Regions from separate parts of the Exiguobacterium abrahamii genome, predicted to be linked through region 3. Evidence: riboswitches for the same ligand, from Rfam matches in the RefSeq annotation. Region 3 holds a riboswitch; each other region holds the start of a gene.
The links. A riboswitch is a leader RNA that binds a small molecule or an ion and turns the genes downstream of it on or off. The one in region 3 is predicted to bind S-adenosylmethionine.
Positions count from the first base shown of each region.

Region 1: linked by a shared signal. The riboswitch ahead of ITJ88_RS01255 (methionine ABC transporter ATP-binding protein) and the one ahead of msrA (peptide-methionine (S)-S-oxide reductase MsrA) in region 3 are both predicted to bind S-adenosylmethionine.
Region 2: linked by a shared signal. The riboswitch ahead of ITJ88_RS00405 (methionine ABC transporter ATP-binding protein) and the one ahead of msrA (peptide-methionine (S)-S-oxide reductase MsrA) in region 3 are both predicted to bind S-adenosylmethionine.

Region 1 covers NZ_JADOYC010000001.1:252,646-257,302, reverse strand. The annotation lists gene ITJ88_RS01265 (glycoside hydrolase family 13 protein) at 1-512, opposite strand, end outside; gene ITJ88_RS01260 (aminotransferase class I/II-fold pyridoxal phosphate-dependent enzyme) at 661-1,848, shown strand; SAM riboswitch class I at 1,911-2,016, shown strand; gene ITJ88_RS01255 (methionine ABC transporter ATP-binding protein) at 2,102-3,115, shown strand; gene ITJ88_RS01250 (methionine ABC transporter permease) at 3,105-3,770, shown strand; gene ITJ88_RS01245 (MetQ/NlpA family ABC transporter substrate-binding protein) at 3,798-4,613, shown strand.
Region 2 covers NZ_JADOYC010000001.1:68,718-73,374, reverse strand. The annotation lists gene ITJ88_RS00415 (MetQ/NlpA family ABC transporter substrate-binding protein) at 1-501, opposite strand, end outside; gene ITJ88_RS00410 (methionine ABC transporter permease) at 521-1,171, opposite strand; gene ITJ88_RS00405 (methionine ABC transporter ATP-binding protein) at 1,161-2,189, opposite strand; SAM riboswitch class I at 2,276-2,379, opposite strand; SAM riboswitch class I at 2,629-2,730, shown strand; gene ITJ88_RS00400 (alpha/beta hydrolase) at 2,798-3,556, shown strand; gene ITJ88_RS00395 (thymidine kinase) at 3,632-4,246, opposite strand; gene ITJ88_RS00390 (DedA family protein) at 4,430-4,657, shown strand, end outside.
Region 3 covers NZ_JADOYC010000003.1:36,294-40,950, reverse strand. The annotation lists gene ITJ88_RS11450 (MFS transporter) at 178-1,398, opposite strand; gene ITJ88_RS11445 (winged helix-turn-helix domain-containing protein) at 1,413-2,012, opposite strand; gene msrA (peptide-methionine (S)-S-oxide reductase MsrA) at 2,243-2,773, opposite strand; SAM riboswitch class I at 2,869-2,972, opposite strand; gene ITJ88_RS11435 (M20 metallopeptidase family protein) at 3,035-4,213, opposite strand; gene ITJ88_RS11430 (putative quinol monooxygenase) at 4,291-4,584, shown strand; gene ITJ88_RS11425 (C40 family peptidase) at 4,642-4,657, opposite strand, start outside.

The sequences.
Region 1 (4,657 bases), on a different contig from region 3:
CAATTTAAGTCGGGCTGCTCTTTGGCGAAGGAATGAAAATAATACTGCCCGCGTTCTTCACTCCACGTCCACGGGCTTGGCGCAAAGTACGAGCGCCAGTTGTTCGGAGGCGTCTCTTTCGTGCCTTCCTGCCAGATGTACCAGTCATCCTTATCGTTGATCCGCTCTCGCGACTGACGGAACCAGTCATGCTGGTCACTCGTATGGTTCACGACTAAATCGAGAATGACCTTTAATCCACGGGCATGAGCGGCCGTGATCAACTCCTTTAGATCTCCCATCGTTCCCGCTTTTTCCATGATCTCGTAATAATCGGCAATATCATAGCCGTTATCGACGTCTGGGGAACGATAACACGGATTCAACCACACGACATCGACACCAAGTGAAGCGATGTAATCAAGCTTGTCGATGACACCTCGTAAATCACCAATCCCATCCCCGTTCGAATCTTTAAAGCTACGCCAGTAGACTTGATAGACGACTGACTCTTTCCATTTAGCTCGCTTCATCTTCCCACTCCTCTCCCTACTCTTTATTCCCGCTCCACTTATCTGTACCTGTTTATCCGACAATTTTTTTGAATTTCGAAAAAGTTCTTTTCTTTTGACTGAATATTCGTTATCCTTGACGACAATACCACGAAGGAGGCACGCATCCATGAAACATTTCGCTCCATCCATCGCCATCGACCGGCTTCCTGCACCCGTCTTCGCTGAACTTGCGAATCGAATTGGCGCTGTCAAAGCAGCAGGTCACGATGTCATCACACTTGGTCAAGGAACACCCGATCAAACGACGCCCGTACATATTCTCGACGCACTGAAACAGGCGATCGATGAACCGACGAACCTTCAATATCCACCGTTTCGTGGACATGATTTTCTAAAACAAGCCGTCGCGCGCTTTTATGCGACTGAATTCGGTGTCACGATCGATCCGGCAACGGAAGTCGCAATTCTCCTCGGCAGTAAAGCCGGCATCGTCGCCTTACCGCAGACGATCGTCAACCCTGGAGAGGGTGTCATCGTTCCGGATCCAGGATACCCGGATTACCTGTCTGGCGCCGCACTTGCTGGTGCTTACCCGATCACGCTTCCGTTGCTTGAGAAAAATAACTTCTTACCGGATTACGACTTACTTGATACGACGGACGTCGAGCGTGCCCGGATGTTGTTCCTCAACTATCCGAGTAATCCGACGGGTGCGACCGCAACGGCAGAAGCCTTCGAACAGACAGTCGCTTTCGCCGATGCCCATGATATCTGCGTCGTCCATGACTTAGCATACGGTGGCATCAGTTTCGATGGTCCGACACGTAGCTTCCTGCAGACGGAAGGGGCGAAAGACGTCGGGATTGAGCTATTCTCACTCTCAAAACGCTTCAACATGTCCGGCTTCCGGATTGCCTTCGCGATCGGAAATCCGTCCGTCATCTCAAGCATCGAAACATACCAAGAACATCTCTACGTCAGTGCCTTCACACCGATTCAGCATGCGGCGACCGTCGCTCTGACGAGTGACCAAACGTGCGTCCGTGAGTTAAGTAGCTTGTATGAAACACGACGCGATGCGTTGTTCGCAAAACTCGATGCGATTGGTTGGAGTGGTCCACGCCCGGGCGGTTCCTTCTTCGTCTGGCTTCCTGTTCCGGAAGGTTACACGTCCCAAAGCTTCACCGATCACCTGCTTGACGAAGCACACGTCGCCGTGACCCCTGGATCCTTCTTCGGCGAATACGGTGAAGGTTACGTGCGAATCAGCTTAATTGCTGACGTCGAACGTCTAGAAGAAGCCGTCGATCGAATCGGAACGCTCAACCTGTTCCGGACACCTGTTGCGGAATAATTCTGAAAAAACATTTGACAGATGGGAATCATTTCCGTTAAAGTAAATCCCAACAGCATAACTACTTATCGAGAGCGACCGAGGGATTAGGCCCAACGACGTCCGGCAACCACCTGTAAGGAACGGTGCCACATCCTACAGAATGATCTTCATTCTGAGAGATAAGTTACGAAATCTTACACTTTCGTCGCTTTTTTTCTGGTTGCTCCGCTACTAGGAAAAAGCGACTTTTTTTGTATGAGGAGATGAGCGGATGATTGAATTCAAACACATTACAAAACGGTTCGTTCGAGATCGGACCCCGATTTTTGCCTTACGGGATGTCGATTTGACGATTCAAAAAGGAGAAATCTTCGGAATCATCGGTGAGTCCGGTGCCGGTAAAAGTACATTACTTCGCCTGATCAACGGGCTTGAGCATCCGACACAAGGAACCGTCAAGGTCGACGGTGTCTCGCTCGGTGGGATGTCAAAAGCAGATTTGCGTCAACTTCGCTTGCGGACAGGAATGATCTTTCAGCATTTCCAATTGATCCAGTCGCGCAACGTCGCGGATAACATCGCTTTTGCGCTCAAGGCCGCTGGCGTCAAACGAGCAGATTTCCCGGAGCGAATTCGCGAGCTCGTCTCGCTCGTCGGACTTGAAGGATTTGAGACGAACTTCCCGAGTCAATTAAGCGGTGGACAGAAACAGCGCGTCGGGATTGCCCGGGCACTCGCAAACAATCCGACCGTCTTGTTATGTGATGAAGCGACATCCGCTCTTGACCCTGTTACGACACTTCAGATCCTTGAACTGCTGAAGGATTTGAATGAACGACTCGGATTGACGATCGTCCTCATCACGCATGAGATTGATGTCGTCAAACAGATTTGCCATCGCGTCGCGGTCATGTCGCAAGGTGAAGTCGTTGAAGTCGCCTCAACCTATGACTTGTTCAGTCAAGCCAAGCATCCGGTGACGCAACATTATGTCGATACGGCACTACAAATCGAATTGCCGGAACGCATCTTACAGGCAACGCCGGGTAAGATCATCCGCTTACAGTTCACGGGCGAGAAGACCGGTGAGAGTACGTTATCAGAAGCGATACGCCGTTACGATATCTCGGTCAGCATCTTGCACGGTAAGGTCGACTACATTCAAGACGTCGCCTTCGGTGTCCTGATTGTCAGCTTGACGGGCTCATCCGACCAAATCGCTCCTGCCCTCGACTGGCTCGCGACGGAACTTCATGCACTCGAGGTGATTCAGGATGTGGCTTGATCGTATTCAAACGATGTTACCGGAGCTCTTGAAGGCGCTCGGTGAGACGGCGTGGATGGTCGGAATTTCACTTGCCTTCGCATTGGTCGTCGGGATTCCGCTCGGGATTCTCTTGTTCGTCACCGACCGCGGATTATTTTTTCAAAACCTTGCCGTCCGCCGTGTTCTTGACTTCGTCGTCAACATCGTCCGGTCGCTACCGTTCATCATCTTGCTCGTTGCCCTCATTCCGTTGACGAAGTTCTTACTCGACAATACGATCGGTCCGACGGCAGCGTCCGTCAGCCTTAGTGTCGCAGCGATTCCATTTCTCGCACGCCTCGTCGAAACATCACTCCGCGAAATTCCGCCTGGTCTAATCGAAGCAGCGGAAGCCTGTGGGGCGAAACCATTGCGGATCATCGTCAGTGTCCTCTTACCGGAAGCACTTCCTGGCATCATTCAGGGCATCACATTAACGACGATCAGCTTGATCGGCTTCTCAGCGATGGCTGGTATCGTCGGCGGCGGTGGTGTTGGTGACCTCGCGATCCGTTTCGGGTACTATCGCTACGATAATCTCATCATGATCGTGACGATCGTCGTTCTCATCGTCATCGTTCAAAGTATTCAAGCACTTGGCAATCAACTGGCGCGAAAAACAGATAAACGCTAATCATACATACAAAGGGAGAGTGGAATCATGAAAAAACGATATGCCTTTTTAGCAACAGCCTTACTCGGTGCAGGAGTCCTCGCGGGATGTGGAGACAGCAGTGCTGATGAAAAAGAAAAGACGATCAAGATTGGTGCGACGAGCGGTCCGTATAGCGACATGGTCAAACAAGCGATCCAGCCACAACTCGAGAAGAAAGGCTATAAAGTCGAAATCGTCGAGTTCAGCGATTACATCCAACCGAACATCGCCCTCGGTAGTGGGAACATCGACGCCAACTTGTTCCAACACTCGATCTATCTGAAGACGTTCTCTAAAGAAAAGAACCTCGATTTAAAAGGACTGATCACGGTTCCGACAGCACCGATGGGACTATACAGCAAGACAGCGAAGACGCTTGACGACGTCAAGACAGGTGCTGAAGTTGCGACGCCGAATGATCCAACGAACCAAGCACGGGCACTGAACCTCTTGGCAGAACAAGGCTGGATTGAACTCAAGCCGGACGCTGATCCACTAACCGTTTCAGAAAAAGATATCGTCAAGAATCCGAAGAAACTCGTCATCAAACCACTCGAAGCGGCTCAACTGCCACGCGCTGTTGAAAGTGTCGACATCTCAGCCGTTCCAGGGAACTTCGCACTTGCTGCGAAATTCGACTTACTCGATGCGCTAGCGCTTGAGACGATGGACGAACAATACCGCAACCTCGTCGCTGTCCAAACGAAAGATGCGGACAAGCAAGTCGCAAAAGATTTGAAGGCAGCCGTCGAATCGGACGCCTTCAATACAGTCATCGAAAAATCATTCAAAGGCTTCAGCAAGCCTGAATGGGCAAACTGATGTAAAAAATGACCGGATTCCAAGGAGAGATCATCTCTTTGAAT
Region 2 (4,657 bases), on a different contig from region 3:
ATTCTCGACGATCTTATCGACCGAGCCGTTGCCATCGAAGTCGTCCGGTAGCTTGATCAGACTCGCTTCTTGCAGTAATAAGAGGGCGCGCCCCATGTTCGTCGCTTCGTTCGGAACGGCGATTTTCCCGCCATTTGGAATGTCTTTGACGTCCTTGTATTTATCCGAGTAGATCCCCATCGGTGCGATGACGGTCGTCGCGATCGGTGATAGCTTCAACTTGTGTTCCTTCTTGAAGGCGTTGAAGTAGGAAATCGTCTGGAAGGCATTGGCGTCGATCTCGCCCTCAGCCAGTGCCATGTTCGGCTGGACATAATCGGAGAACTTGACGAGCTCGATTTTGATGCCTTCCTTCTCTGCTTTTTTCGCGACATAATCCCAAACTTGTGTGTCTGAACCGCTGACACCGAGCTTGATCGTCTTTTCGTCTTCTCCTGATGCTGCGCACCCGGCAAATAAAATCGTCGTGAGTGTTGCTCCAATTGCTACTGCTTTTTTCATGACTGAATCGCTCCCTTGATTAATGTCTTCTGATTTTTCGTGCGACGATGTTGCCTGTCGTCTGTAAGCCTTGGACTAAAATGACGAGAATCCCGACCGTGATGATCATGACTTTCGTATCGAATCGTTGATAACCATAAGTAATTGCTAAGTCACCCAAACCGCCACCACCGATGGCACCTGCCATCGCTGACGCCCCAATCAAGCCGACCGTCGCGATCGTTAAGTTCAGGATGAGTGAACCAAGTGCCTCCGGCAGAAGGAAGCGGAAAATCGTTTGAAACGGTGTTGCGCCCATCGCTTCTGCTGCTTCAAGAACGCCTTTATCGACTTCGAGTAACGAACTCTCAATCAAACGTGCCATGTACGGTGCGGCGTAAAAGACGAGCGGGACGATGGCGGCTTCTGTTCCGATCGATGTCTGAACGATCAAGCGCGTCAAGGGGATGATTGCGACGAGTAAGATGATGAACGGAATCGAGCGGAAAATATTGACGATACTGTTGAAGAACGTGAACAGTGGAACATTTTCAAGCAATGCGCCTTTTCGCGTGACAACAAGCAGGATCCCGAGTGGTAAACCGATCAAGGTCGAGAATAAGAGTGAGACGGATACCATCGTCATCGTCTGCAAAAATGCTGTCCAGATATCACTGTAATTAACTAGCATGGGCAAGTACCTCCTCGACCGTCACCTGTGCCTGATCGATGTAGTGTAACGCTCGTTTCACTTCAGCCGGCTCACCGATCAGTTCAACGAGCAGAGTGCCAAACGGTGTCTCCTGCAACTCTGTGATGCTCCCGTGCAAGATATTGACATCGACGTCAAAGCGTTTTGCGACTTGCGATAAGAGTGGTTGACCGGTATGGTGTCCGAGAAAATGAATCTTATAAATTGGATGTGCACTCCGCGACTCGATCAACTGACGAATCGATGCTGGAATCTCGTCATGCATGACAGAGCGGACGAAGTTTTTCGCTGTCTCAGTCTGCGGATTTGAAAAGACGTCAAAGACCGTTCCTGACTCGATCAGTTTCCCAGCTTCAATGACAGCGACGCGGTCGCAAATCTCCCGGATGACGCCCATCTCGTGGGTGATCAAGAGAATCGTGATCCCGTACTCGGCATTAATCCGTTTTAATAACTGGAGAATATGATGCGTCGTCTGGGGATCGAGCGCTGACGTCGCTTCGTCACATAAGAGGACGGAAGGTTGCGTCGCGAGTGCCCGGGCGATACCAACGCGCTGTTTCTGTCCACCCGACAATTGATCCGGATAATGATCCGCCTTATCCGCGAGATCAACGAATTCGAGCAACTCCGTCACCCGGCGGCGAATCTCATCTTTCTTGACGCCTGCGAGAACGAGTGGCTTCGCAACGTTCGTAAAGACCGTGTTCGCATTCAATAGATTGAAGTGCTGAAAGATCATGCCGATCCGTTGTTTTGCTTGGCGCAATTTTTTCGGAGACAGTTGCGTTAAATCTTCCCCATCGACCGTCACCGTTCCTGACGTCGGTCGTTCCAACAGATTGACGCAGCGGAGCAGTGAACTTTTTCCGGCACCGCTAAAGCCGATGACACCAAAGATTTCGCCTTTTTCGATTGTCAGGTCGACACCGTCGAGCGCTGCGATCGTCTGATCTTTCGTGACGTACGTTTTTTTGACTTGATGAAATGCAATCATTCCGTTTTCCCCCTTCATTCAACAAAAAAGGTCTCTTCTTGAGAAACAAGAAGAGACCTGGATCCGCACAGTGGCAGAATCCACTCCACTCATCTCTCAGACATCTGTCTGATGGAATTGGCACAGTGCTCATAATGAGTCTGTTGCCGAGGTTTCGTAGGGCCAGTCCCTCCACCTCTCTGGATAAGTATTGCGGTATGAAATTCGTATGTGTGTTGTTGCGTTGTTGCTTATGTCGTAAAACTAATTTTTACATTACGGGTCGAAACTTTAAAAGTCAACCAACTTTGCAAAAATAATCCATTTGGCGCATATCGATGGATAAACAAGTTACGAATTAGCTTAATGAACGGATCATGATTCGTCAAGAACGATTTGACAAGTCATTTTCGAACGTGCTACCATCGTTTCAATGATTATTCCGACAATTCCAATATGATATTTATCAAGAGTGAACGAGAGACCTGGCTCTATGACTTCACGGCAACCTGCAATCTGTAAGGTGCTCCGACCAGCAAAGCGCGGCTTTGGATGATACGGTGAAAAACTCGTGGGCGTCCAAGCAGTGACGTCGACGAGTTTTTTTCATGAATGGAGGAAAAATAGTAATGATGAACTATCCTGTATTGACTGGTGCTGAAGCGTTTTATTTTCAAGGTGGACCGATCGGCATTCTAATCTGTCATGGGTTTAATGCCACTCCGCAAAGTGTCCGAGACGTCGGTGAGGCATTCGCTGCTGAAGGTTTTACCGTCTATGCCCCGCGCTTACGTGGACATGGAACGAACGTCCGCGAGTTTGAACAATCGACTGCTCGATGTTGGAAGCAAAGCCTGCAAGACGGCTATGAACGTTTACAAGAAACATGCGATCAAGTCTTCGTCATCGGTCAATCGATGGGGGCGACGCTTGCACTGTCACTCGCCGCTGACGGCATTCCGTTCGCCGGCATCATTACGATCAATGCCGCTCTTTCCGTTCCATCCTATGAAGCACTATCGTTCGACGACGGTCCAGAGTATTTACCGGAAGGGGCACCGGACATCAAGCGGTCTGCTTTCGAAATCATTTATGACCTCGTTCCAAGCCGTTGTGCGTTCGAACTCGTTCGTCTGATGGATGAGACGAAAGGACGTCTTGGATCGATCCTTCTACCGACCTTGATTCTTTACTCGGCGACGGATCACGTCGTTCCGCCATCGAGCTCAGATTATCTGCATCAACATATCGGGACGAATGATAAACGCAGCTACTGTTTACTGAACTCGTATCACGTCGCGACACTCGATCATGATCAGGATTTGATCGTTCGTGAGACGATCCGCTTCATCGAACGCTCAAGCCGGTTCTCACAGGAAACGGGATAATAAAAAAAAACAGCTATTCACTTAGAAGCGAATAGCTGCTACATCAAAGGACGACCGCGATCGGTTCGTCTTTTTTTAATTTTCTTGGTGCTGCACCGACTGGAGCGGCTTCGGTTTTCCAGGCACCTCATGGCAATGGCGGCATCGTGGCTCATACGATTCTGAAGCGCCTACTAGGATGATCGGATCATCGTAGTTCGCTGGTTTTCCATCAATCAACCGTTGTGTCCGGGAAGCCGGATCCCCACACGAAAGACAGATGGCCTGTAGCTTCGTTACGAATTCTGCGCGCGCCAGTAATTCCGGCATCTTGCCGAATGGCTCTGCCCGGAAATCTTGATCAAGACCTGCACAAATGACGCGTTTTCCGTCTTGTGCGAGTGCTTCGATGACTTGTACGATCTCATCATCAAAGAATTGAACTTCATCGATTCCGACGATTTGTGTTTCTTCTGCTACTGCTGCGTAGAGATCGCGACTCGTCGCCATCGGAATCGCCACGACGGAATTGCCGATATGAGAGACGACATGCTCTTCATGGTACCGGTCGTCGATTGCCGGCTTGAATACTTGAATGGGCAGTTTGCCGTACTGCGCCCGTCTGACACGACGAATCAACTCTTCCGATTTCCCGGAAAACATACTGCCACAAATTACTTCGATCCAGCCGTACTGATTTATTACATGCATCATCGTCCGACACCGTCCTCTAAAAATAGTCACTTTAACGAGTATAGCCCGAAACGGTATCGAGAAAAAGGGTTGACTTCCGGAAATCAAAATTCATTTTTTCTTTACCTAGAATTTTTGTCCTTTCATTCCAACCGTCCCCTATTTCCTGTACACTGAAGAAGAAGACTCTCACGAAAGAAGGTGTCCCCGATTCATCATCTCTTACATGACATCCTGCACCAATATGGTGCCCTTGGTCTCTCCGTCCTTCTCGCAGGTGGTATCGTGGGATTGCCGGTTCCTGATGAGACCCTGCTCGTCCTGTCCGGTTTTTGGATGCATCAAGGCAATCTACCACTCGTCGGTACGATTCTCGCCGCTTACGCCGGCAGTTGTATCGGGATGACGATCAGCTATTTACTCGGATTA
Region 3 (4,657 bases):
GCATTCCATGCGATTTGCCGGGTCTTACCTGACCCTGACGAAAGCGCGACTCGCGCTTTCTTTCCCTGCAGGAGTCGAGGATGAACACTCACGTTCTAGATTGACTAAATAAAACATGCGCGTTTCCCGCTAATTCGATCGGGAGATTCGCATGTTTTTATGTGTTGTGACTTGATCTCAATCGAATAGATGAACCATTCGTCTTCCGAAGTAAAGCGAGAGAACAATAATGAGAAGACCGCAGTACAACATAATTGTCGTGATCGAAACGTGAAACGACAGTAGAAACGAGAGGAGCGCGTAAGATAGTGGAATGAGACCGTTTGACGCGGCATTGACGACACTCATGACACGTCCCATCGTCTGTTCCGCACACTGAGACTGGATGAACGTAATGAAGCGAATATTGATGATCGAAGAAAGGACACCAAGTGATGACAGGATGATCAGGTACAACGAAATCTGTTGGACTTGACTAAGCAGAAAGAGAAGCAGACCTAAGGCGCCAATTAATCGGACCGATGAGGTAAGCCCATTTGCTTTCGTCTGTGTAAAACCACTCCAGAGCGCCCCTCCGAGCATTCCCATTTGATAAGCCCCTTGCATATAACTTAAATCCATCGCATCTCCTTGAAGCACATCATGAACGAGTAAGGGGATTCCGAGTAAGAGTGGTCCAAAGAAAAAGAAATTGACACAGATGACAAGAAAAAGTGTCTGCTTGAGTTGCTGAAAGTGAAAGACGTAATGCAACCCTTCTTTTAGTTCAAAGAGAGCTGAATGCTGACGTGCTCGCTTGACCTTAGATTCACGAATACCATACGTGAAGAGAAGCGTCAGACAGAGTGTTCCGAAAATCACGAGAAAGACGTACGAGTAAGAGGAATGGCTGAGGATGACTCCACCAAGAATCGGACCTGAAAAGAGAACGATTTGATTAGATGTCTGAATCAATGAATTGGCTTTAGTGAGCTGTTCTTTCGAAACGAGTGTAGGCAGTAAGGAAGCATTCGCTGGCGAAAAGAATGCTTCCACACTACCGAATAAAAAGGCAAATCCTAAAATCGTCAGCAATGTAAGCTGATCGGCATGAAGTAACACGAGGAGGCAAATTATAAAACTGATCCGTAGACCGCTTGAGATACGCATGATCGTCGAACGTTTATAGCGATCGGATAAGACGCCACCGAACAACATGAGAAAAATACGGGGTAACAAGGTGGTCATGAGGACGAATCCGAGATATGACGCCTGGTTTAGCGTATGGATGACATACCATTGTTCAACAAACAGATAGGTTGATAGGGAGAGGGCGGAGCACATACCGGACCCCCATAAAAATAAAAAAGATCGATTTTTAAACAGTGATTGTTGCGTCTCCATTTCAATAGGTAGCATAAGACACCTCCGATTTAGACCTCGTCGTTCTCAAACAGTGGTTCATCAATTGCAAAGGCAGTTGTCATGATATAGAAGTGTTTTTTATCTTTTGCGTCTCGTGAAGGAGACCGTGTGAACTCGTCCAATAGAGCACGATACTTTGTAGCAAAGCGTTGAAAGTCGGCTTCAGACATCGTCAGTTCCTTTTGAAGTGATAAGCTCATCCAGTCCTCGACGTTCGAAGATGAAGGAGAAAAAGTAGCTGTCGGAGCCGTAAGAACGCGTGTCTTTGCCCGGTCCAATACTTCGAGATACGACTGCCGGGTCGCCTCTTTCGTCTCGACGAAGTTCAGTAGATGATCGGCAGGAATGTATCCTCGAGCAATCGCTTGATAGTATTTCAATAGATTGCCGCCCTGTTCTTCCGTCCGGACGAGACGAATCAAGTCATGCTTTTCAAGTTCTCGTACGTGATAGAGGATCTTCGCGCGGGATAACGTCAGTACGTGGGCTAACTGATGTACCGTATGTGGTTTTTCTACGAGAAGCATGAGGATTTTTGTTCGTAACGGATCACTGATCACTTTTAATTGTTCATAGCTCTCTAATATGTGAATCGCTTTTTGTTCCATGCAATCATCTCCTTTTTAACCGGTTAATTTTTATTAACCGTAAAATAAATGACTCCATTTGTAAACGGTTACAAATTTATGTAAGGGTATTAGTAAAGAAGACACCGTTTGTTTACATGCAAAAAAACTGACTCCCGTAACATCTCGATCATCCTCCACTTTCTACTGAAAGTAAGGGAAGGACGAGATGTTTGAAATCAGTCTCAGCTACTGTATGTGGTTCGAGGTGATTAGACCGTCGTCGTATCTTTCCATTCCTGCTCGATGAAAGCATCGCGACCAGAAGCAGCACGATCTTTTTTATAGTGCTCTGGATTTTTCTTATGGAAGTCTTGATGGTACTCTTCCGCCGGATAAAATTCAGAAGCGGCATCGATTCGCGTCACGATCGGTTGTTTGAAACGATTGCTTGCAGCGAGGGCATCACGGGAAGCGATTGCTGCTTCATGCTGTGCATCCGTATGATAGAAAATCGCTGGTGCGTACTGCGTGCCGCGATCTTGGAATTGACCTTCTGCATCTGTTGGATCCGTTTGTGGCCAGTAGAGTTCGAGCAGACGCTCGTACGGGAACAGGCTCGGATCAAACGTGATTTGGACGACTTCGAGATGTCCCGTCGTTCCTGTTTTGACTTGCTCGTACGTTGGGTTATCGACGTGACCGCCCATGTAACCCGATACGATTCCCTCGATTCCTGGTAATTCTTCAAACGGTGTCACCATGCACCAAAAACATCCACCTGCAAATGTTGCTTTTTCCATCCGTCTCTTCCTCTCCGTGGGAAATTCCCATTGTATGTCTGACAGCGAGAAAAACGAAAACGACTCCTTCGCTTGGTTGCAAAAGGAGTCGCCGCTTTTTATCAACCAAAGCTTTCGCTTTGCTGGTCGTAGCACCTTGCTATGCGCAGGTTGCTGGGACGTCATCGATCCAGATCTCTCGGTCCACTCTTGATAAGGGTATATGAAGTTGATGTCATTCGTTATCATTGTTGTGATGATACCATTCACACAGAAATAAAGTCAATCCTTAGGTTTCAAGGCACGTAAAACCGTCGCTCCGAGTGTCTTCGCACCAACCAACAACGCCTGTTCGTTGATTTCGTACTGCGGATGATGCTGTGGATAGTTGACGCGACCGTCCGTATATCCGGAGCCGGTAAAGAAGTAACTTCCTGGCACATGCGTTAGATAATGCGCGAAGTCATCCGCAGCCATCATTGGTGTGAGTGCCCGGACGGATGCTTCCGGTAAGAAAGAAGCGGCTTCCTGAACGAGTTTTGTCTCGTCCGGATGATTCCAGAGCGCCGGGTAACCAGTCGTGAAGTCGATTGAATAGGTGGCACCAATGCCGGCACATGTCGTTTTGGCGACAAGATCGACTTCTTGCCGGAGCTGATGCCGCAATGTCTCATTGAACGTCCGAATTTCGCCGACGATGCGTGCTTCACCCGTGACGATGTTCGGCGCCGTTCCCGCATGGAAGGATCCGATTGCAAGAACTGCCGGCTCGAACGGATCGACCCGTCGACTGACGAGATGCTGTAAGTTACAGACGAGCTGCGCTCCAGCGACGAGCGCATCTTTTGTTTTGTGCGGTGCTTGCGCATGTCCACCTTGACCATGGACGATGATTTCGAATTCGTCGATTGCACATAATGTATGTCCTTCTCGAAAACCGATCGTACCGACCGGTAAATCATTTTCGAGATGTGTCGCAAAAATCGCATCGACGCCTTCGAGGACGCCGGCTTCGATCATTTGGATGGCTCCACCGGGAAAGACCTCTTCTCCATGCTGATGGATGATTCGAATCGTTCCTTGCAATTGATCTCGTAACGGATAGAGTGTAGCAGCAAGGGCCATCACCATCGCCGTATGTCCATCGTGTCCACAGGCATGCATGACACCGGGATGGATCGACCGGAAGGCAAGTGTTGTCTCTTCTTGAAGTGGTAAAGCATCGAAATCTGCACGGACCGCAATCGTCGGACCAGGCTGTTTGCCTTCGATCGTCGCGACGACACCACGACCTCCGACGGCTGTTTGATAAGGGATGCCCTGCTCCGCATAAAAGTTTGCAATCCGTTCTGGTGTACGGACTTCCTGGAAAGAAAGTTCCGGATGTCGATGAAAATCACGCCGTAACGCAATCATCTTTGGTTCGAATTGTTCGAGTGCTTCAAAAAGTTGTGTTTGCATCTTCAAGCTCCTTTGACGTGTGTTTTTTCGTGAAAATGGGTACAGATACAGGTAATCACGAAAGGGGATAATGAAACATGGGAGAAATCGTCGTCAACGCTGTACTTACCATCAAAGCAGGACTCGCGGATCAAGTCTTTCCGATTCTACAAACGGTCTATCATGCCGCGCAAAAAGAGGAAGGATGCTTGCGCTATTCCTTGCATCAATCGATCGAGGATGAGCATCAGTTCATGCTGTATGAAGTGTATCGTGACGAAGAGGCGCTTGAAGCGCATATCGCATCCGACCACTATAAAGCATACCGTGAACAGATCGAGTTATACTTGATGGATCGACAAGTAACGAAATACGTCGAGATGACATTCTGACGTGTTGCGATAAGAAGAGACGAACCCGTCGAATTCGACGGATTCGTCTTTTTTGTCTTACATCGATTTGAAA